DNA from 2 places in the Arthrobacter sp. zg-Y916 genome. Region 2 is predicted to be linked to the other one. Evidence: riboswitches for the same ligand, from Rfam matches in the RefSeq annotation. Region 2 holds a riboswitch; the other holds the start of a gene.

Region 1 (11,289 bases), on a different contig from region 2:
CCCTTTTGGGAGAAGAGCCACACCATGAAACTCAGCAGAATCCTGGCGATTGCAGCCGCCCCGCTCCTGGCACTGACGATGGCCGCCTGCGGCTCAGCCTCCGGGGACGAAGGCACTGTGAAGATCGGCGTGGTTGGAGCCAGCGATCCGTACTGGGCCACCTACAGCGAGGCCGCGAAGGCGGAAGGCATCGACGTCGAAATCGTTGACTTTGCCGAGTACACGCAGCCGAACCCGGCACTGACCGAGGGCGAACTGGACCTGAACCAGTTCCAGCACATCATCTACCTGGCCCGCTACAACGTTGCCAGCGGCGGAGACCTCACACCGATTGGCTCCACGGCCATCTACCCGCTGGGCCTGTACTCCACCCAGTACGATTCGGTGGAAGACATCCCCGAGGGCTCGACGGTGGCGGTGCCCAACGACGAAAGCAACCTGGCCCGCGGCTTGCTGGTGCTGCAGTCAGCCGGGCTGGTCAGCCTCAAGGACGGCGGCAGCGTCTTCGCGACCCTTGACGACCTCGACGAAGCCAAGTCAAAGGTCAAGGTGACCACCCTCGAGGCTTCCCTGACCCCCACGTCGCTTCCCGACGTCGCAGCAGCGATCGTCAACAACGACTTCGTCGAAGACGCGGGCCTCAAGGCCGAAGACGCCATTGCCCAGGACGATCCGTCGGATCCCAAGGCCATCCCGTACGTCAACATCTTCGCAGCGCGTGCCGGCGAGGAGGAGAACGAGACCTACCTCAAGCTCGTGCAGATCTACCAGGAAACGCAGGCTGTCCAGGACGGTGTCCAGGAGGCTTCAGGCAACACCGCCGAATTCCTGAAGGTCCCGGTCCAGGACCTGCGCGATTCGCTCGCCGAGGTCCAGCAGGACATCGAAAACCTGGACTAGTTCCTGCCCGTTCCACCGCGTCCCGGGGGGGGGGGGGGGGGGGGGCGGGGGGGGGGGGGGGGCTCGGGAAACCACGCCCGCAACTCCCAGCGCGACGTGTCCAAGACCTACCCGCCCGCCCGCCGGGGCGAAGAGCCGGTCACGGCGCTGCGGGACATCAACCTGGAGATCGAAGCCGGCGAAATCTACGGAATCATCGGCTACTCCGGAGCGGGAAAAAGCACCCTGGTCCGGTTGATCAACGCGCTGGAGACTGCAACCTCCGGCGACATCACGGTCGACGGCCGGCAGGTCACGGGCGTCCCGGAGCGGCAGCTGCGGCAGCTGCGCCTGGACATCGGGATGATCTTCCAGCAGTTCAACCTCTTTAACTCCAAAACCGTCCGCAACAACGTGGCCTATCCGCTGCGGGTAGCGGGCCGGAGCAGGGCTGAAATTGCCGCACGGACCGCCGAGCTCCTGGACTTCGTGGGACTCACGGACAAGGCGGACAACTTCCCGGAGCAGCTCTCCGGCGGGCAAAAGCAGCGCGTGGGCATTGCCCGCGCCCTGGCAGCGTCGCCCAAGATCCTCCTCGCAGACGAAGCCACGTCGGCCCTTGACCCGGAGACCACGCATGAGGTCTTGGAACTGCTGCGCCGGGTGAATCGCGAGCTGGGCATCACGATCGTGGTGATTACCCACGAAATGGACGTCATCAAGAACCTGGCCACCAAGGTCGCCGTCATGGACGGAGGACGGATCGTGGAACAGGGTGAAGTGTTCGAGGTGTTTTCCAACCCCCGCGAGGAATCCTCACGGAAGTTCGTTTCCACTGTGGTCCGGGGCGTTCCTTCAGCGGCCGACCTGGCGACGCTGCGAAACAGGCACGAGGGAAGAATGGTCACCCTGTCCTTCCGGGACGGCGGCGCGTCCCAGTCGGACGTGTTCGTTGAACTGGCAGCCGCCGGAGTGGAGTTCGAACTGGTCTACGGCGGCATCAATGACATTTCCGGCCGCGCGTTCGGCCACCTGACGCTGGCGCTCAAGGGCGCCGACCAGGCGATCGACGGCGCCCTTGCCGCCGTCGGGCACGGCATCAAAGTGACGGAGCTGAACTGACATGGAAGACCTCATACCCCTGACCCCGCAGCTGTGGACTGCTATCGGAGAGACCCTCTACATCGTGGGCCTGAGCCTCCTGTTCGGCGGAATCGGCGGACTGCTGATCGGCATGGGCCTCTACACGACGCGCCAGGGAGCGCTGCTGGCCAACCGTGCGGTGTTCGGCACGCTGAACGTCCTCGTGAACATCTTCCGGCCCATCCCCTTCATCATTTTCCTGGCCGCGGCCCAGCCGCTGGCCCGCTCCGTTACCGGCAGCGGGATCGGCAACAACGCGATCATCTTCACGCTGTCGCTTGCCGCAGCATTCGGCATCAGCCGCATCGTGGAGCAGAACCTGCTCACCGTGCAGCCCGGAGTCATCGAGGCAGCGCGGTCCATCGGTGCCGGGCGGCGGCGGATCATCTTCACGATCCTCATTCCGGAGGCACTTGGTCCGCTGATCCTGGGCTACACCTACATCTTCGTGGCCCTCGTGGACATGTCCGCAGTGGCCGGCTACGTCGGCGGCGGGGGACTGGGCAACTTCGCCATCCAGTACGGCTACCGGCAGTTCAATCCGGTGGTCACCTGGGCCGCCGTCGCAGTCATCATCGTCCTGGTGCAGCTCGTGCAGTTCCTGGGCAATCAGGCGGCCCGAAAGGCGCTCCGCAGGTAGCAGCTCACCTCAGATCACCGTCCCGCCGTGGCGGAGGTGCACGGGACGGTACGCACGGGAGGGGAGAATGGTGGGGTGAGTGTTCCTGGACCGTCTGCCGCCGGCTATCAGAGCGGGCCTTTTGACCTGGACCGCATCGGTGCCGGGCTGGTCTTCGCGCGTTCGCTTTCCGAGCTGGCCGCTGCGCTGCGGGAGAGCGGGAACGCCGTCGTCCAGGCGCCCCCGGGTACCGGTAAAACCACCCTGGTGCCCCCGCTGGCTGCCAACCTGGCAGCACGGACTGAGGGCCCCCGCCGGGTAGTGGTGACCCAGCCGCGGCGGGTTGCGGCCAGGGCGGCAGCCCGGCGGCTGGCGGCGCTCGACGGCGGGGCCGCAGGCGGTGCCGTCGGCTACACCGTCAGGGGCGAAAGCCTCGCCGGCCCGGACAACGTGGTGGAATTCGTGACCCCGGGCATCCTGCTTCGCCGGCTCCTGGCTGATCCTTCGCTCCAAGACACCGCTGCCGTCGTCCTGGATGAGGTCCATGAGCGCGGCCTGGAGTCCGATCTGCTGGTGGGCATGCTGGCCGAAGTACGGGAACTCCGTGAAGACCTGATGCTCATCGCCATGTCAGCGACGCTGGAAACCTCTCGCTTCGCCGAGATCATAGCCGCTGAAAGCTCAGTTTCCCCGGCGCCGGTGATCGACTGTCCCTCGGTCCTTCATCCCCTGGACGTCCGCTGGCAGCCCACCAGGGCCGCCCGCCTGGACGAGCGCGGAGTGACGCGCGGATTCCTGGACGAACTTGCCGGAATAGCGGCAGACGCCCATGCCCGCGCGCTGGCAGCGGACCCGGAAACTGACGCACTGGTCTTTGTTCCCGGTGCCCGCGAAGTCTCGCACGTGGCCTCCCGGCTGAAGCACCTGGCCGGAAACGCTGCCGACGTGGTGGAACTGCATGGACAGGTACGCCCGGCAGAACAGGACCGCGCAGTTTCCGGACGCCTGCCGCACGGTCGGCCGCGGATTATCGTGGCAACCTCACTGGCCGAGTCCTCCCTGACTGTGCCGGGAGTACGGCTGGTGGTGGACTCCGGGCTGGCCCGTGAGCCGCGGCGCGATGCAGTCCGGGGAATGTCCGGCCTGGTCACCGTCAGCTGTTCCCGGGCCTCGGCGCAGCAGCGTGCCGGCCGTGCAGCGCGCCAGGGCCCCGGAACAGTGGTCCGCGCCTATCCGGAGGCCGCGTACGCCGCCGCTCCGGCGCAGGCCACGCCGGAAGCCGCCGCCGCGGACCTTACGACGGCTGCCCTTCTCCTGGCCTGCTGGGGAACTCCCGGCGGGCGCGGATTGAGGCTTCCCGACCCGCTGCCGCCGGCTGCCGTCGCAGACGCGGAGAAGGTGCTGCGCGGCATCGGAGCAATCGACAGTCAAGGACTGGCGACGCCCGCCGGCCGGAAGCTGGCGCGCATCCCTGCAGACCCGCAGCTTGCCCGCGCCCTGCTGGACGGAACGCGCGTGATTGGTGACCGGGCCGCGGCGGAAATCACCGCCATGGTTGCCGGCGACTACCGGCCGGCGGGCTCTGACCTTGGGCGGCTCCTCTCCGGCCTGCGGGCAGGAACCGAACCCGGAGCCAGTGCCTGGTCCATTGAAGTGCGGCGCATGGAACGCCTGGCCCGTACACACGCCCTGGATTCAGGGACCGGCAGCGACAGCCGGACCGGGCATCAGCGTGAACCTTGGGAATCCGTGGGCTACATGGTGGCGCTGGCGTTTCCGGCGCGGGTGGCCCGCCGGGTGGCGGGGAGCGCGGGGGACCAGTACCTGCTGGCGTCAGGAACGCGTGCGGGCCTGCCTCCGCAGAGTTCGCTGGCTGGCCGTGAATGGCTGGCGATCGCCGACGTCACGCGTGCCCAGGGGAGGGCCGCTGCCGGCACCGGCGCCGTCATCCGGGCCGCTGCTCCGCTGGAGGCGGGCACGGCGGAGGCCGCGGCGTCGCATTTGCTCAGCGAATCCGTGACCGCTGTCTTTACGAACGGGAAGGTTGCCGCACGACGGCAGCGGCGGCTGGGCAGCATCGAGCTGGAGTCCACGCCGGTCCGGCCGACACCCGCGGAGGGCCGCACCGCCGTCGCCCAGGCACTGCAGCGCGAAGGGCTGGGGATCCTGGGATTCTCGCCTTCAGCTGATGCCCTGCGGCGCCGGCTGGGGCTGCTGCACCGGCTGGTGGGTGCGCCCTGGCCCGATGTTTCCGAATCTGCCCTGCTCGAGCGCGTCCAGGAATGGCTGGGCCCGGAACTGGAGGATCTGTCCCAGGGGGCACGCGCCTCCGGGGTGGACCTGCTGGATCCGCTCCGGCGCCTGCTGCCGTGGCCCGAGGCCGCACGGCTGGAGGAACTCGCCCCGGAGCGCCTCTTGGTTCCCAGCGGCTCCAAAGTGCAGATCACCTATCCGGAAGTGGACGACGACGGCGGCAGGCCGGTGGTGGCGGTGAAGCTTCAGGAATGCTTCGGCTGGGCAGAGTCTCCGCGCTTGGCCGGCGGCAGGGCGAGGATCCTCTTTCACCTGCTGTCCCCGGCAGGCCGGCCGCTGGCCGTCACCGATGACCTGGCGTCCTTCTGGGCCGGGCCGTACAGCCAGGTGCGTGCCGAAATGCGCGGACGCTACCCCCGGCATCCGTGGCCTGAGGACCCCTGGTCCGCCGTGGCGACGGCCCGGACGAAGGCCCGGATGTAGAAAAGGACGGACGGCCTACGTGACAGGCTCCGCCAGGGAGCTGCCGGCCGGGGCCCATACGCCGTCAAGCACCGCGGAGGCTTCCTCTTCGGATACGGCCAGGGAGAGCGAAATCTCGGTCAGCAGCGGCCGCCGGGCATGGCGGAGCATGTCCCGCTCTGCGTGGGAAAGCCCTTTGTCGAGCGACCGGAGCGTGAGGTTGCGGACCACCCGCGCCACGTCATTGATGCTGCCGCTGGCCAGCAGTTCAGTGTTTTCCTTGAACCGCCGGGACCACTGTGCTTCTTCTGCATCGGCTGCACCTTTGAGGATTTCCATCAACTGCTGCAGTTGGGTTCCGTTCAGGACACGGCGCAGGCCGACGTCGCCCGCCTTGTCCTTGGGCACCCATACCTGAAGCTTGTTGGCGTGGATTTCCAGGACAAGGTACTCAGTCTCGACTCCGCGCACCTTGCGCGTGGCGACCCTGAGGATCGTTGCGGGGCCGTGATGGGGATGGACTACTGTCTGTCCTTCGTTAAACGTCAATGTGTTTCCCTTTGGCTGCATCGAAGCCGGTCTTGTGGGGGCGGCTGCCTGTCAGGCAGGAGCGTTCAGGGGACGCCTGCAACGCGAGTCTCACCGCTTTATTATTTCATGCTTCGGCCGAGTGGTCGCGGGTAGGACGGGAGGCGGGGTGCGCTTTCCGGCTTTTCGCCGCAGGCTGCTCAGCAAACGCGGAACGCCCCTTCCCTTGGCAGGGACGGGGCGTTCCGCGGGGCGGCAGCGAAGGCGCTGCACGCCTCCTTAGGCGCGGTAGTACACCGGGCCGGAGCCAACGTTGGCGGACTGGACAACCGTCTGGCTGCCGTTCCAGCCGCTGTGGATGGCCTGGCCGTTGCCGATGTAGATGGCGATGTGGGCCAGGCCCATGCCGCCGTCGGCGTAGTAGATCATGTCACCGGGCTCGGGGGTCGAAACCGGGGTGCCGTAGGCAGCCAGCTGGGCGGGTGCCAGATCGCCGACAGTGTGGCCAATGGATCGGAGTGCCTGCTCCACCAGGACGGTGCAGTCCTGTGCGGCGCCGAGCTGGGCGTAGGCGGAGCTCAGCATGCTGGCGTTGCCGCCGATGGATGCAGCGGGCGCTACGGAGGTGGCCTGCGTGCTGACCGCGTAGTCCGTGTAGGTTGCCGGCGCCGGTGCAGCGAAGGTTTCCACCGGTGCGGTGTAAGTCTGGACCGGAGCGTAGGCCGCGGCTGGTTCAACAGCAACAGCAGGGGCTGCGGCTTCACCGGCGACGGTGATGACGTCGCCCGGGTAGATGATGGACGCCATGGACAGGCCGTTCAGGGCGAACACGCTGTCGAGGGAAACGCCGTAGTTGGCGGCGATCTGGCTCAGTGTGTCCCCGGCGACAACGGTGTGCGTGGTGGCTGCCACAGCTGCGGGAGCTTCGGTTACCGGCGCTGCAACGGGCTCTGCCACGGGTGCGGCCTGGACCGGTGCGGCTACGGGTGCTGCAGGGGCGGAGTCGTTCACAACGACGCCGGCCTGGGCAGGGGCTGCCATGCCGAACATGAGGCCGGAGCCTGCTACGACGGCTGCGGCGGTTCCGCCGATAGTCCGGGCTTTGCCCGGAGCGACCTTTGCGATGGTGGTCCAGACGCTGGTCTGGGCACAGTGGCGTCCGCGATTGGTTTTGATGAACAAGGAATTACCTCTCCCTATACCTGCGAGGTGAGCTGTCGGGTTCGGATGGGAGTCACCCGGCGAACGGTTCTCAACCGTCCGGCTTAACCCCAAGGATTCGAAAGGACCCAAAAAATTGGTTCCCCCGCCCCTGCCGTCGTGGTGCAAAAGGGTCCTTGGCTAGCGGCAGAGTTAGGTAACAAGCCAAGGCGCCGCATCAGGTTCTGCGGCATGCCAAGGACACTAACAGGCATTCCATTTGTATTGCAATTCGGTAACGACGGCGTGTTGCCATTGTGTTCTGTAGATCACGCAGGTATTAGAGCAGCGAGCTTATCTTTCCTGTCACTGCAGCCACTTGGGCACTGGGCTCCCAACCCAGGTGCCAACTCCAAACAGCCCCGGAGAATGTCCGCTTTCCATGGGTCATTTTGGGTTTAGGGGGTCCGCGCCGGGCTGGCGGGAATACGCTTGAAGGCCCGGAACTGCAACGAAGGAGGCGCGCGATGAGCGAACAATCCGGTGAGGGCGGGACGCACCTGCCCGTTGAAGAGGTGGTGCGGGAAGTGGTCATCCCCGCCGGGGTTGCCGGTGCTGCCGAACTGGTTATGGACGTGCGGTGCTATGCCGTGGCACAACCAGCCGGCATCGTGATCATTGACACAGGATTGCCCGGAACGGAGGACGGCATCGCGGCTGCCGTCGAGGCGTTGGGGGGAACGTTCGCGGACGTAAGGGATATCGTGCTAACCCACCTCCATATGGATCACGTGGGATCACTCTTTGCGGTTGCTGAGCGGGCGCCGCACGCTGCGATCTACGCCGGCGGTCCGGACTCCATGGATATACGTGCCCCGAGACGGGTGACGCCGATAAGCGAGGGGGCTGTCATCCAGGACTTTGGGGTGCTAGCCACTCCGGGCCACACGAAGGGCCACGTGAGTCTCTTCCACGAGCCAACCGGAACCCTGTTCATGGGTGATGCCGCGGGTACGGAGAGTGGCGAAGTGATCCGGGGGCCGGAGGCCTTTACGGCGGATGCCGCACTGGCTGAAGAGTCGCTGGAGCGGATTGCGGACCTGGGGCCGGATCGGATTCTCTTCGCGCACGGCGCCGAGGTGGCTTCCCCGGCTGATGCCCTGGCCCGGATGGTCGGCGGACCGTACCGCCAGGGCTAGACTTCCGAGACCTGCCTGGCGAGACTCACCTGAGCGGAAGAACTCACCGGGGGTCTGGCCCGGTTCCGCCGTGCAGTGAGCCAGACCGTGCAGTGAGCCAGACGAAGACTGCGCCGGCGGCGGTGGTTAGCACAGCTGCAGCCAACAGCAGGCCCGTGGGTGCAGTGCCGGACGAGACTCCGGCATACAGCAACCAGCACACGGCCAGCGCGAGACCGGCAGCGATTGCGCAGAATCGTGCGGATTTTCCCGCGCCCGCGCTGAGGAAGGCGGCCACACTGGCCGGGCATGCGAAAGAACCGCCCAGCACTGCACCGCCAATCAGGGTCCAGAGGATAAAGCGGGCCTCCTCGCCCGGCTCAACCGCGGAGGCGAAGCGCTGCTGGTAGTTCAGCAGGGCCAATGCCATGCCTGCGAGGGCGCCAAGCGGGATCAGGAAAAAGACAGACTTGCGGGCCCGGGCGGGCGTGTTGCTCATGTGTCAACTCTAGCCGGGTCAACCACTCCCGCCCGGGCAGCAACGCTTCCCAAGGTTTCCCTTCCGGTGCCGGGGCGTCCAAAGCTCCCGGCACCGGAAGCGGATCCAGACAGCGGACCTAGGCAGCGGCGGACGGCCGGTGGGTGGCGGAAACCCAGCGCAGCAGCGAGTAAAGCAGCTGGGTGGCACCGGGCATAAAGCCCGAACCGTGGTGGTAAACCGGGTCCATGGTGGTAACCAGCAGGCGGGCGGGCTGGTTCACCTCATCCAGGTACAGGAGGGCCCCGCTATCCGTGCCGTCCTCTTCCATGGTGACCAGCGAGCGGGCACCCTCCGGGGGGTGCAGCAGCCCGTGGTGGTGCCAGTCCACTGCGCGCCGGGTGAAGAACTCCCACAGGGGGTCCTCGGGCAGGCGCATCCTGGTGCCGGTATCCGTACCGGTCCGCCAGGCCCAGAAGACGGTGGGGCGGAAGGTATAACCGACGCCGGGAAGCCAGTCCTCGACGTTGTTTTCGCCAAGTATGATCACGGTTTTGCCCGCGTCCTGGAGCGCTGCGCGGACAGCGGGTTCAAAGCGTGCCCGCTGCCCGGGGTGCAGCCGGTCGGCAACCAGTACAACGTCCAGTTCCGCCAGATCCTCGGGGGCGGAACCGGGCAGATAGACCGATTCGATCCGGTACGGCTGCAGCGCCGGGTCTTCAAGCGTGCGCAGCGCCGGGAAGGTTCCGCAGTGCAGCAGGCCGATGCGTGGAGTGTTCATGCTGATACTTCCTCGGGAGTGCGGGAGCCGATGGTGCCGGTCCCGGCACTCAGCCATGTGACCAGGTTCGGGCCGAGCCTGCTGGAGCTGTAGCGCTCGTCCGCAAAGCCCTCGAGATCCAGGCCGCCATGGACCAGCACCTCGCCCTTGCCCAGCGGATAGGTGTAATCCAGGGGAAGGGAGTTCGGGCCGATGCCCGTGACGGCCGCTGCGCCTTCGGGCAGCGGGGAATGGTAGCCGCGGCCGTAAAAGCCGGCCACCCCGATTTCCTGGAGCTGTTCATACGTGTGGACCCCGGGGACACCCGTGCGGAAATGCAGGTCCCGGTAGTCCACGCCGTTCCAGACGGGGTGATCGGAAAGGGCATGCGGGCGCAGGTCCCAGGGGCTGCGGTAGTCCAGCTTCAGCCACCGGCACAGGCCGTCGATGAAAGGCAGGACCACTTGGCCGTTGACCAGCACGCGTCCGCCGTCACGGACAAACCCGGTCAGGTGTTCGCGGTGCCGGTGCAGCATGACGTGGTCGGCAGCGCCGCTGATGATCAGTGCGCCGGCGGAGAGGATTTTGATGCGCCTGGCCGGATCGGCGAGGTCGTAGGCGTCGGTGTCCTCAATGGCGCCGCGCCATCCGGGTTCAGCGAGCCCGCGCATGGGGGTTGATCCGGTCAGCCGGATGATGGTCATGGGAGGTCCTTTCGGAGGTCGACGGCGCAGGTGCGCCGGCAGGAGGGACCGAAGTCGGGAACCGCAATGGTGCGGTTCCCCGAGACAGTGTCAACGGTCGGAGTGCAGATGGGCAGCCCGTAAACATCGGACAGCGCCGGCCCGGTCAGGAGGTCCTCCACCGGTCCCCAGCGGGTGTCGTGTGCACCGACGAAGAGCAGGGCATTGCGGGAAACATGCAGGGCGTGGTCCGGGTGGTGCGTGGTCATGATGACACCCATGCCCTCAGCTGCCAGGGAATCCAGCACGGTGAGCACCCTGGACTGGTTGCGGAGGTCCAGCGCCGAGGCCGGCTCGTCGAGCACCAGCAGCTCCGACCCGGACGCCAGTGCGCGTGCGATCAGGACCAGCTGGCGCTGTCCGCCGGAGAGTTCAGAGTAGTGCCGGTGCGCCCAGTCAGCTGCGCCCACGCGTTCCATGGCGGCGCCGGCCGCTTCCCGGTCCTCGCTGCGCGGCACCTGATAAGCGCGGAGGTGGCGGGTGCGGCCCATCAGCACCATGTCCTCGACGGTAAAGTCGACGCCGGAGCCGTGGTCCTGCGGTACGTAGCCGATCGCAGGTCCGGCTGAGAGAGTCCCCTCCACCGGTTTGAGCAGCCCGGAAAGGCATTTGAGCAGGGTGGTCTTGCCGCGGGCATTCGGTCCCAGGATGGAGAGGATTTCTCCGCGTTCCATGCTGAAGCCCAACCCGCGGAAGAGCCAGGGGCGCAGTTTGGAGTAACGGAACCCCAGGTCGTGGACCTGCAGCAGTGCAGATCCGGCGCCGGCAGCGGATACTGCCTTCGGGAGCAGCGACTTAGTTTCCATCGAACATTGCCTTCTTCTGTGAGCGGGCGAGCAGGGCCACGAAAACGGGTGCACCGATGATGGCCGTCAGGATGCCCAGTGGAATTTCGCTGCTGGTGATCGACCGGCTCAACGTGTCGATCAGGATCAGGTAGGTTCCGCCGAGCAGCAGCGACACAGGGAGCAGCACGCGGTGGTCCGAACCCACCCAGAGCCTGGCCAGGTGCGGAACCACCAGCCCAACCCAGCCCACGGCACCGGCGACGGCGACTGTTCCGGCGGTCATGAGTGCCACCGCACAGAGCAGGAGAAGCCGCGAGC
Region 2 (11,289 bases):
AGGGAGAAGTGAACCCCCATGTTCCGTTCGCTTCGCATCTTCAACTACCGCATCTGGTTCATTGGAGCCCTGGTCTCCAATATCGGCACCTGGATGCAGCGCACGGCCCAGGACTGGCTGGTCTATGACATCCTGACGAACCAGGATGCCGCGGCCATGGGTATTGTGATGGCGCTCCAGCTTGGACCCCAGCTGCTGCTCGCCCCCTGGGCCGGGCTCATCGCCGACAGTTACGACCGGCGAAAGGTCCTGCTCACCACCCAGGTATCCATGGCTGCCCTGGGCGCCGGGCTGGGATTGCTGGTGCTCTCGGGACATGCACACCTGTGGCACGTCTACGCTTTCGCGCTGGCGCTGGGTGTCGTCTCGGCGATTGACGCCCCGGCCCGCCAGAGTTTTGTCTCCGAGGTGGTCTCCGAGGAGAACCTGCCCAACGCCGTCGCGCTGAACAGTGCGTCCTTCAACGGTGCCCGCATGGTCGGCCCCGCAGCAGCGGGCCTGCTGACCGTGGCGGTCGGGCCCGGCTGGGTGTTCCTCATCAATACCGTGACTTTTGCGGCGATGGTCCTGGCGCTGCTGAAAATGCGCAGCGCGGAGCTGCGGGTGCTGCCCAAGGCGCCTCCGGGCAAGGGGCGCATCCGGGCAGGGCTGAAGTACGTGAAGTACCGGCCGGACCTGGTCATGGTCTTGGTGGCGATCTTCATCGTGGGCACATTCGGCCTCAACTTCGCCGTATATATAGCAGCCATGGCCCGCACCGAGTTTGGCCAGGACGCGGGAATCTTCGGTCTGCTGAACTCGATCATGGCCATAGGTTCTGTCTGCGGGGCACTGCTCTCCGCCCGGCGGGAACGCCCGCGGCTGCGCTTCATCTTCGGGGCTGCGGGAGCATTCGGGGTTTCCTGCCTGCTTGCGGCGTTCTCCCCGAACCTGTGGATCTTTGCCCTGTCCCTGATTCCCACCGGGCTGTTTGCGCTGACCCTGATGACAAGTGCAAATGCCTATGTGCAGACGACGACGACCCCCGTCATGCGCGGGCGTGTCATGGCGCTGTACTTCGCCATTTTCATGGGCGGGACGCCGCTCGGTGCGCCGATCGTGGGTTGGGTGTCCAACGCTTTCGGACCGCGGTGGAGCCTTGGGGTCGCGGCGGCATCGGGCATCATCACCGCCGTGGTGGGACTGGTCTGGGCCTGGCGTTCCCACCATCTGCGCCTGCACTACGACCGCACCGTCCGGCGGCGCCTCTACCTGACGACCCGGGAAACGGAACAGGACCCCAAACCGCGGTAGCGGCGGGGCCCTGTTCGTGCGGCTGCCCGGCGGGTGCCGGATGCCTGCTGCTAGGAATGCTCGATAACGTAGTCGATGCACTGCAGCAGTGCGCTGACGTCCTCGGGTTCGATCGCCACGAACGTCGCGATGCGCAGCTGGTTGCGGCCGAGCTTGCGGTACGGCTCAACGTCCACCACGCCGTTCGCGCGCAGGGTCTTGGCGATCCCGGCAGCGTCGATCGAATCGTCGAAGTCGATGGTTGCGATCACGTTGGACCGGTCTTCGGCCCGGCCAACAAACGGCGTGGCGACGGAGGACGCTTCGGCCCAGGCATAAATACGGCCTGCTGAGTCTGCCGTGCGGTCCGTGGCGAACTTCAGCCCGCCGTTCGAGTTCAGCCACTCCAGCTGGGCGTTCAGTGTCACCAGGGTGGAGAGCGACGGCGTGTTGTAGGTCTGGTTCAGGCGTGAGTTGTCGATTGCCGTCTGCAGGTTCAGGAAATCGGGGATCCAGCGGTCCGATGCGTTGATCCGCGCTGCACGCTCAATGGCGGCCGGGGAGAACATGCCAAGCCAGAGCCCGCCGTCGGACGCGAAGTTCTTCTGCGGTGCGAAGTAATAGACATCCGCCTCCGAGAGGTCGACGTCGAGTCCGCCGGCAGCGGATGTCGCGTCGATCAGGACCAGGGAATCCTTGTCCGCACCTTCGACCCGGCGGACCGGAGCCGCAACGCCCGTGGACGTCTCATTCTGCGGCCAGGCGTACACGTCGACGCCCGCCTCGGCCTGCGCCTCGGGACGGGTTCCGGGCTCCGCCTTGATGATGCTGGATGCGGACAGGAAAGGCGCCTTGTTCGTAGCCGCAGCGAACTTGGATCCGAATTCACCGAATGAAAGATGCTGTGCCTTGTTCTCCACGAGGCCGAATGACGCAACATCCCAGAACGCCGTGGATCCGCCAACGCCGAGGACTACTTCGTATCCTTCGGGAGCGGAGAACAGCGAGGAGAGTCCCTCCCGGACGCTGCCGACCAGGTTCCGGACCGGAGCCTGGCGGTGGGAGGTGCCAAGGAGCTTTGCTCCGGCACGGGAGAGAGCCTCCATTTGTTCGGGGCGGACTTTGGAAGGACCGGCACCGAAACGTCCGTCCTTTGGAAGAAGATCTGCAGGGATGGTAAGTGCGGTGGTTTCGCCCATTGTTGTATTTGCTCCAAGCGGGTTGGCAGGGTACTTCACGTACATTTCCATTCAACACCCGGCGGCCGTGACGTTCCTATTTGTGACCGGGTGCCCTAAGGTGGCCCGCGGCATGGTGTTTGGGCCCGGTTCGGTGCGATGGGCTAACGTGGAACCGAACCTGCGGCGCGGTCTGCGCCACGCCGGTTTTCCATCCCTTCTCTTCCGCACGAATGCTAGGAGCGGCTGGTCATGACGGACCTCATAGACACAACTGAGATGTATCTTCGAACCATTCTGGAACTCGAAGAGGAGAACATCGTGGCTCTCCGGGCGCGGATTGCCGAGCGCCTGCGCCATTCCGGTCCTACGGTCTCCCAGACCATCGGCCGGATGGAACGCGATGGCCTGGTTGTGGTTTCGGGAACCCGTCAGCTGGAGCTGACCGAATTCGGACGCCGGCGGGCAACGGAGGTCATGCGCAAGCACCGCCTGGCCGAGCGCCTGCTGGCCGACGTGATCGGACTGGACTGGGCCTACGTCCATGACGAGGCCTGCCGCTGGGAACACGTGATGAGCGAACGGGTGGAACGGCGGCTCTACGACTTGCTGGGACACCCCACAGAGTCGCCCTACGGGAACCCCATTCCAGGCCTGGAGGCGATTGGCGGGCTGCCCTCGGCGCAGACAACCAGCTGCCTGAATTTGGTCTCGGCGGTGGGTTCTGCCCAGCCGGGAGAAGAGATGCTGCTGGAACGGCTGGCCGAACCGATCCAGGTGGATCCCGAACTGCTGACCCAGCTCGATGAAGCCGGCCTGCGGCCCGGCGCCACCATTACGGCGGAGGTGGTAGGCGGCTATATCTCCGTGCGGGTTCCCGGGATTGAAGGCGCACTGGAACTGCCCGCGGAAGTGGCATCCCACGTCTTTGTCGCGCAGCCCGCCCGCGACATTCCGGTGTCCTGATAACGGAATGGTATCTTTTCGACTTTTTACCCTATAGTTGCATCTGACTACAGCAACCCCACCGCTTACCGGTCCGACAGCCGAACCCTGCCACTGGACCGCAGGTGCAACCGTTCGAAGGCAGGGGCGGAGGACCCAATCACCGGCAGCAGGGCTGCCTTGGGGTGAAGCCTCCGAGCAGCATGGAATCCTTGCGGATCCCGTGCGTCAGAGGCCGAGTTTTCTCTACTCGAATCCGACAGCTAACTTCGCAGGCTTTGCAGAGAGGGAAAAACTTGTCGAAGCATGCAGCTTCGGGCAGGCGCAGAGCCGAAACACCGGCTGCACCGCTGCGCCCACGCTCCACCGACCGGTCAACAGGCCGGCGCCGCGCAGAAACAGTCCAGCGCCCCCTTGGGGCGTCGGCACAGAAGCTGGCCATTGGTGCTGCGGCATCGGGCCTGGTCCTGACGGTCGCCCTGCCTACGACCGCTGCTGCCGATATTCCGATGGAGCAGCCCATGCCGTCAGCGGCACCTGCCGTGTCGGCGGATCCGAACGCCACACTGAGCTTCGACCGGGCGGCGCTTACCAGCAAGTTTGATCCGGACGCCAAGCTCCAGGGGCTCACCGTGGCCGGAATGGACGTCACGCCGGCCGCAGCCAAGGGCACACTGGCCACGCCGCTGGAATCCGAACTGGTGCAGACCTCGTCCTTCGGTTACCGGGTCAGTCCGATCACGGGAGCAGCGGGAGAGCTGCACACCGGCCAGGACTTTGCTGCTGCCTGCGGGACCGAGGTCACGGCAGCAGCCAGCGGCACCGTTACCTTTGCCGGGTGGCATGCCCTCGGCGGCGGGAACCGCGTGGTCCTCGATCACGGCAATGGCGTGGAGACGACGTATAATCACCTTTCCGCCATCAGCGTGTCTGTGGGGGATAAGGTCCAGCGCGGCCACTTGGTGGGCGCCAGCGGCAGCACCGGCGCATCAACCGGCTGCCATCTGCATTTCGAAGTAATGGTAAACGGCACTGCTGTCGACCCTCTTGGGTGGTTGTGATCCGCTCAACACGCTTTCGTGACCTGAGCGTGACATTTCCCTGATGTTGTTATATTCTCGTCACCGTGCCTGGTTCGCAAAGACCGGGCACTCTCGAACAGTTCGCCGAGCTCTGCCACTGTCTGAGATCCGTTCGCAAAAATCGCATGGCAGAGGCGGGGGAACCAATTTTGGGTTTCGTAAGAAGCCCTAGGGGTTAAGTTGCTGGACCTAGCCGTCCGCAGCCGGGTGACTCCCATCCGAATCCGACAGCTCACCTCGCAGGCGTTGGGAGAGGCAAACACTGTGTCATCAAACACGTCCGGACGCCACCGTGCGCCCGCAGTCCAAACCAGCCCGCTTACGGCGCTTTCCAAAGCCGTAACCGCCAACGCAGGATCTGTCGGCCGTCAGGCCGCCGTCGTCGTCGCAGCTTCCGGCCTCGTCCTGGCCGCAGGTATGCCGGCGCAGGCCGCACCGGTCTCCACTGACCGCCAGGCACTGGAATCCACCCCCCTCAACGTTGTGACCTCCAACGGGACCGTCACGGTCTCCGAGCAGGCACCTTTCGAACTTCCGGTTGAGCCCCTTGCCGGCTCGCTTTCCGGTGCCGAAATCCGCGCCGAAATTGCGGCAGCCGAGCTCGCGGCAGCCGAAGAAGCCGCAGCGGCACTCGCCGCCCAGCAGGAAGCCTATGCAGCCCAGCAGGCCGCAGCCGCTCCCGCAGCCGCAGCACAGGCTTCCACCGGCCTCACCACGGCGTCTTCCACTCCGGCGGCCGAGGTTAGCGCCAGCGGCGTTGCAGCCGGACTGGTAGCTTCTGCCTACTCGCAGATCGGCGTGGCACAGGACTGCACCGCCATGGTCGAGAAGGCACTGCGCTCGGTCGGCAAGTCCGTCGGCGACCTCGGTCCCTCACAGTTCTTCGCTTTCGGTGCCGTGGTTGGCACTCCGCAGGCAGGCGACCTGGTAATCACCGGCGGCCACGTAGCCATCTACGTCGGCAACGGCCAGGTCATCTCCGGTGGCCTGAACGGCATGAACACCGGCCTGCACTCCCTGTCCGACCTTCCCGGCGCAAGCTTCGTCCGCGTCAGCTGACGCGCGGTTGCCTGAAACTACGGAGAAACACCTTCCATGACCTCGACAACTGAGCGCGCGCGCCACCGGGCTCCTGTCCAGCGCACCAGCACCCTCACCGCCCTGGCCGGCGCAGTCAGCACCAACGCCGGCACGATGGGCCGCCAGGCCGCTGTCATCGCAGCAGCCTCGGGCCTGGTACTGACCACCGGCGTCGCAGCAAACGCTGCCGGTGCGGAGACCTCCCGTGACGTGCAGACCAGCAAGCTGGATCTCTCCTCCATCCCTCTTCAGGTCCCTGCTGATGCAGCAGGCCTGGAGCTGAAGCTCGCACAGGTACCCGGCGTTATTGCTGCCGAGCAGTCTGTTGTGGAAGCAGAAATCGCCGAAACCGCCGAAACCGCCGACATCTCGGTGCAGTCGCAGGAGGTCATCGCTCCCTCAGCGCAGGCCCAGGGCACCGGTACAGCTGCTGCTGCACCCGCCCAGGCGGCTCCCGCAGTTGCCTCCGGTGTCGGCGCGACCATCGCGGCCGCTGCCTACGCACAGCTGGGCGTGATGCAGGACTGCACCATGCTGGCAACGAACGCCCTGGCAGCTGCAGGCATCAACTACCACGGGTGGCCGGCCGGCTACCTTTCCCTCGGCCGCACGGTGGGTGCAGCTGAGGCGCTTCCGGGCGACCTGATCTACTACGCCGACGGCGGCATGGGCCTGGCTCACATTGCTGTTTACGTCGGCAACGGTCAGGCCATCCACGGCGGCTTCTTCGGAAACCAGACAGTGGTTGCCCCGGCAGAGCTCGGCTCGGGCGGCGTCTACATCCGCGTTGGCGGCTAGCAGTACCTTTTGACCTAGCAGTACCTTTTGACACAGTCCGGCAAAGGACCTTCCCCCTCGGGAAGGTCCTTTGCTGGTTCTGCCCGGCTATAGGCGCGGCCGCTCGGCACTCCGCCGATTCCTTGCCTTTCCTTCCCCTTAAATGGCGCGATTGCCTCCCGCGGCTTACTCTTGCAATCAAGATTCGAAGTACCGCGGTGTAAAGGTGGGGCTGCTTCTCCGCCTGCACCGGCGGGCAGGCGAAGAGGAACGTGCATGCGAACCTTGGTTCTGAATGCCGGCTACGAACCGCTGGCTGTCGTAACTTTCAAGCGCGCGCTGGTGCTGGTGCTCACCGGCAAAGCGAGCGTGCTTGCAGAAAGCGGCGATCCGGTGGTCGGCCCCACGGACGTCTTCGGACGCCCCTCAGTGATTCTCCTCAACCGCTACGTGAACATTCCCTACCGCGAGGGAACGGTCGCCACGCGGCGGGGTGTCCTGAGAAGGGACGGGCACTCCTGCGCGTATTGCGGTAAGCAGGCCTCTACCGTTGATCACGTTGTGCCGAAGTCCCGCGGGGGAGAAGACAGCTGGGAGAATCTTGTGGCCTGCTGCCTGAGATGCAACAACCACAAAGGGGACAAGACGTTGAACCAGCTCGGATGGAAACTGCGCTTTACTCCCCGGCCACCCAGGGGTGCCCGGTGGCAGATCCGTGAGCTGGAGCAGCCCGCAGCCCAGTGGAATCCCTTCCTCGGCGATACGGCAGCCTAGTGGCACTGCCGGAACCGCCCCCGCCTGCCTATGACGCCGTCGTCCTGGCCGGCGGACGCTCCTCCCGATTGGGGGGTGTGCCCAAGGCGGAGCTGGTCCTCGGGGAAAACAGCCTGCTTGAAATCACCCTCGACGCCGCTGCCGGAGCCCGCGAAATAGCCGTCGCCGGACCTGACCGGCTGGAATCAATGCTGCTTAGGCACGGGGATAACTGCGTTCGGGTCCGTGAGGATCCTCCGTTCGCAGGCCCGGCCGCGGCAGTCGGCGCCGCCCTCACGGTGCTTGACCAGCGGTCCGCTGCCCGCGGCCGCCCTGCGCCGGAATGGATACTGGTGCTGGCCTGCGACATGCCCGGCGTGGCCCGTGCAGTTCCCGCCCTGCTCACTGAAGCCGCCCGGGATCCCCGAACCTCCCTCATGGCAGTCGATGCAAGGGGCAAGGCGCAACCGCTGGCGGCGCTGTACCGGAGCGCCGAGCTGCGGCGCTGCGTGGCAGCGCGTCCGGAGGGACTGGAGAATCTGTCAATGTTCAGCCTGCTTGCTAGGGTGCAGTGGAGAGAGGTCGCCGTTCCAGCGGGAAGTACCGCGGACGTGGACACCTGGGAGGATGCCGGAAGATGGGGCATCAGCCCGGGTAACCGCACCGCCTGAAACCTGCTGCTTCCGGTGCTACGCGACGGACAAAGGAGCCACTATGGGAACCCAGCAGCAGCAACTTGAAGCTTGGACGCAGCGCCTGCTGCAGTCCTTGGAGCTCGAAGGCACAGAGGTGGACATCGACGCGGTCCTCGACTTGGCCGCAGCAGCAGCACACAACGTCGTGCGGCCTGCTGCACCGCTCACCACCTTCGTCGCCGGGCTGGCAGCCGGCCTGGCTGCGGGAAGCGGGCAGGCTGATGAGGCACTCGCCATGCGGGCAGCTATCCGGGCAGCCCAGCGTGAATGCGACGCCGCAGGGACGCAGGAGCAGAAGTGAACGGCGCCGCACCCCTCATTCTGCCGCTGCAGCCGAACACTTCCTGGGAACAGGCACGGCGGGCTTCCCACGCCGCGGCCCGGCCGCTGCCGTTTGAGACGGTCCCGCTGGCTGAAGCACTTGGCCAGACACTTGCCTCCGACGCCGTTGCCCTCCAGCCCGTGCCGCACTACCCGTCGTCCGCCATGGATGGCTGGGCCGTGGCCGGAGCACCGCCGTGGACGCTTGTGACGGCCGAAGAGCCCGAACATGAGCGCTGGCAGATCCACCGCGAATCGGGCCGCCGTCCGCTGCAGCGGGGACAGGCCGTGCCGATCCTGACAGGTGGACTGATTCCGGCCGGAGGAGAAGCGGTGCTGCGTTCCGAAAACGGGGTGCTGCGTCCCGGGGATCCCCAGACCATCGTTCCGGGGCCTTCTGCCCGGGCTGACGAACCGCGGCCCGGTGAACACATCCGCCCGGCGGGGGAGGAAGCAGCAGCAGAAGAAACCACGATCCCCGCGGGGACGGTGCTGAACCCGGCCCACATCGCGCTGGCTGCGGTCTGCGGCCATGACACGCTGCCAGTGCTGCGGGCCCCACGGGTTTCGCTGCTGTTCACCGGGGACGAAGTCATCGAGTTCGGCCTGCCGGACTCCGGTCAGGTGCGGGACACCTTCGGCCCCCAGCTTCCGCAGCTGGTGGAAATGCTCGGCGGCAGGATTGATGCCGTGCGGCGGCTTCCGGACCGGCTGGAGGACGTCGTCGCGGCGCTGAGCACCGATGCTGTGGACGAAGCGTCCCTGGCGATGTCCTCCGGCGATGTGCTGGTGACCACCGGCGGCACGGGAACATCAGAGGCGGACCATTTGCGCCGCGCGCTGGAGTCCGTCGACGCAGAGCTGCTGATAGACGGCATCGCGATGCGTCCGGGCCACCCCACCCTGCTGGCACGCCTTCCCGACGGCCGGTTTGTGGTTGCCCTGCCGGGCAACCCCCTGGCCGCGATGATGGCGGTGTTCACGGTCCTGGAGCCGCTGCTTGACGGGCTTCGCGGCGCAGCGGCGGCACCGGAGCGCCATGTGCTGGCAGGGGTCAGCATCGACCCGATGCCGGGCAAGACCCGCCTGGTGCCGTGCCGCATCCAGGACGGGCGTGCCATGCCCTCGCAGTACTACCGCTCAGGCATGCTGCGGGGACTGGCCGACGCTGACGCCGTGATGGTGGTACCCGAAGGCGGCTGCAGCCCCGACCAGAGTATTACTGCGCTGCCGCTGCCGTGGCCGGTGAAGCAGGCTCCAACCGGATAATCACCGATTTCGATGTGGGGGTGCCGCTGACGTCAGCAACCGAGTCCAGCGGCACCAGCACATTGGCCTCCGGGTAGTACGCGGCGGCACAGCCCACAGGGGTGTTGTAGGCGACCGCACGGAAGCTCTCGGCGCGCCGCTCCACCCCATCCTCGTACTCCGAGACCATGTCCACCAGGTCACCGTCCTTGAGTCCGGCCGCCGCCAGATCGGCGGCATTGACGAAGACGACCCTCCGCCCGCCGTAAATGCCCCGGTAACGGTCATCCTTGGCATACACCGTGGTGTTGTACTGGTCGTGCGCACGCAGGGTCTGCAGGATGAGGCGGCCCTCGGGCACCTTGGGGTACTGCAGTTCATTCGCCGTGAATCGGGCCTTGCCCGTCGCCGTGGCAAACTTCCTGCCGTCACGGGGGCCGTTGGGAAGCACAAAACCTCCGCCGCCCCGCTTGATCTTGGACTCGAAGCCCTCGAACCCGGGAATGACGTTCTCGATGTGGCGGCGGATCACGGAGTAGTCCGCACGGGCAGCCAGCCAGTCCAGCTGCGGGGCGTTGTTCCGGAAGGGCGCTTTGGTCCCGGTGAAAAGCCGTTCCGCGAGTTCGCTGACGATCGCAACCTCGGAGCGGACCTGCGGGCCGGGCGGGTCCAGCCGCCCCTGGGATGCGTGGACGGCGCTCATCGAGTCTTCCACAGTGACCCGCTGGTCCCCGCTGGCCTGCGTGTCGCGGTCGGTACGGCCCAGGGCCGGAAGGATGAGGGCCCTGGTGCCATGGACCAGGTGCGACTTGTTCAGCTTGGTGGAGACCTGGACCGTCAGCGCCGTGTTGCGCAGGGCATCCTCCGTGACCAGGGAATCCGGGGTCGCGCGGATGAAGTTGCCGCCCATGGCCATGAACACGCGGACCTTCGAATCCCGCATGGCACGGATCGCGTTGACGGTGTCGAAGCCGTGGCGGCGCGGGGACTGGAATCCGAATTCGTCGTCGAGCCGGTCGTGGAAAACTTCCGGCATGCGCTCGAAGATTCCCATGGTTCGGTCACCCTGGACGTTGGAATGTCCGCGCACCGGGCACACTCCGGCTCCCGGACGGCCGACGTTGCCCTGGAGCAGCAGGACGTTAACGATGTCGCGCAGCATCGGTACGGAATGCTTGTGCTGCGTCAGGCCCATGGCCCAGCACACCACGGTGGATTTCGATGCGGTCAGGCGGGCGCCGGTGGCTTCGATCTGTGCGCGGGTCAGGCCGCTGGCAAAGCAGATTTCATCCCAGCTGGTCCGGCGGAGTTCGGCAAGGTAGGCGTCCAGCCCGTCTGTGTAGGACTTGATGAAGGCATGGTCGAACACGTTCCCGTGCTCTTCCTCCTGCTCGAGCAGGTATTTGCCGAGTCCCTGGAAGAGCGCCTGGTCCCCGCCCAGACGAATCTGGAGGAAGTCGTCGGCGAGCTGGGTTCCGCCGCCGAACTTGGTGCCGAGGATGCCCGACGCCGTCTGCGGGTTGTCGAAACGCAGCAGTCCCGCTTCCGGCAGGGGATTCACCGCGATGATGGTCGCGCCGTTCTTCTTGGCCCGTTCCAGGGCGGTCAGCATCCGGGGGTGGTTGGTGCCGGGATTCTGGCCGGCCACGATGATCAGGTCCGAGCCCTGCACATCGTCCAGGCTGACGGTGCCCTTTCCCACGCCCAGGGTTTCGGTCAGCGCCGAGCCGGAGGATTCATGGCACATGTTCGAGCAGTCGGGCAGGTTATTGGTTCCGATGCCCCGGACCATGAGCTGGTAGAGGAACGCGGCCTCGTTGGATGTCCGTCCCGAGGTATAGAACACTGCCTGGTCGGGGGAATCCATGGCGCCGAGTTCCTCGACGATCAGGTCATAGGCAGCGTCCCAGCTGATGGGGCGGTAATGGGTGTCACCGG

Evidence for each region. A riboswitch is a leader RNA that binds a small molecule or an ion and turns the genes downstream of it on or off. The one in region 2 is predicted to bind cyclic di-AMP.
Region 1: it holds a riboswitch for cyclic di-AMP, as region 2 does, so the genes downstream of both, LOC59_RS06830 (LysM peptidoglycan-binding domain-containing protein) here and LOC59_RS13005 (M23 family metallopeptidase) in region 2, are expected to answer to the same signal.

What each region holds. Positions count from the first base shown of each region.
Region 1 covers NZ_JAJJOD010000002.1:318,909-330,197, forward strand. Annotated here, with positions in the region: gene LOC59_RS06805 (MetQ/NlpA family ABC transporter substrate-binding protein) at 25-900, shown strand; gene LOC59_RS06810 (methionine ABC transporter ATP-binding protein) at 997-2,001, shown strand; gene LOC59_RS06815 (methionine ABC transporter permease) at 2,003-2,662, shown strand; gene hrpB (ATP-dependent helicase HrpB) at 2,738-5,377, shown strand; gene LOC59_RS06825 (CarD family transcriptional regulator) at 5,393-5,905, opposite strand; gene LOC59_RS06830 (LysM peptidoglycan-binding domain-containing protein) at 6,164-7,066, opposite strand; cyclic di-AMP (ydaO/yuaA leader) riboswitch at 7,070-7,244, opposite strand; gene LOC59_RS06835 (MBL fold metallo-hydrolase) at 7,552-8,223, shown strand; gene LOC59_RS06840 (hypothetical protein) at 8,267-8,701, opposite strand; gene LOC59_RS06845 (hypothetical protein) at 8,820-9,461, opposite strand; gene LOC59_RS06850 (hypothetical protein) at 9,458-10,144, opposite strand; gene LOC59_RS06855 (ABC transporter ATP-binding protein) at 10,141-10,989, opposite strand; gene LOC59_RS06860 (FecCD family ABC transporter permease) at 10,979-11,289, opposite strand, start outside.
Region 2 covers NZ_JAJJOD010000007.1:218,704-229,992, reverse strand. Annotated here, with positions in the region: gene LOC59_RS13020 (MFS transporter) at 19-1,293, shown strand; gene serC (phosphoserine transaminase) at 1,344-2,471, opposite strand; gene LOC59_RS13010 (metal-dependent transcriptional regulator) at 2,703-3,416, shown strand; cyclic di-AMP (ydaO/yuaA leader) riboswitch at 3,485-3,688, shown strand; gene LOC59_RS13005 (M23 family metallopeptidase) at 3,692-4,456, shown strand; cyclic di-AMP (ydaO/yuaA leader) riboswitch at 4,581-4,737, shown strand; gene LOC59_RS16685 (NlpC/P60 family protein) at 4,742-5,536, shown strand; gene LOC59_RS12995 (NlpC/P60 family protein) at 5,573-6,355, shown strand; gene LOC59_RS12990 (HNH endonuclease) at 6,611-7,108, shown strand; gene mobA (molybdenum cofactor guanylyltransferase) at 7,108-7,758, shown strand; gene LOC59_RS12980 (DUF6457 domain-containing protein) at 7,802-8,083, shown strand; gene LOC59_RS12975 (molybdopterin molybdotransferase MoeA) at 8,080-9,372, shown strand; gene LOC59_RS12970 (FdhF/YdeP family oxidoreductase) at 9,323-11,289, opposite strand, start outside.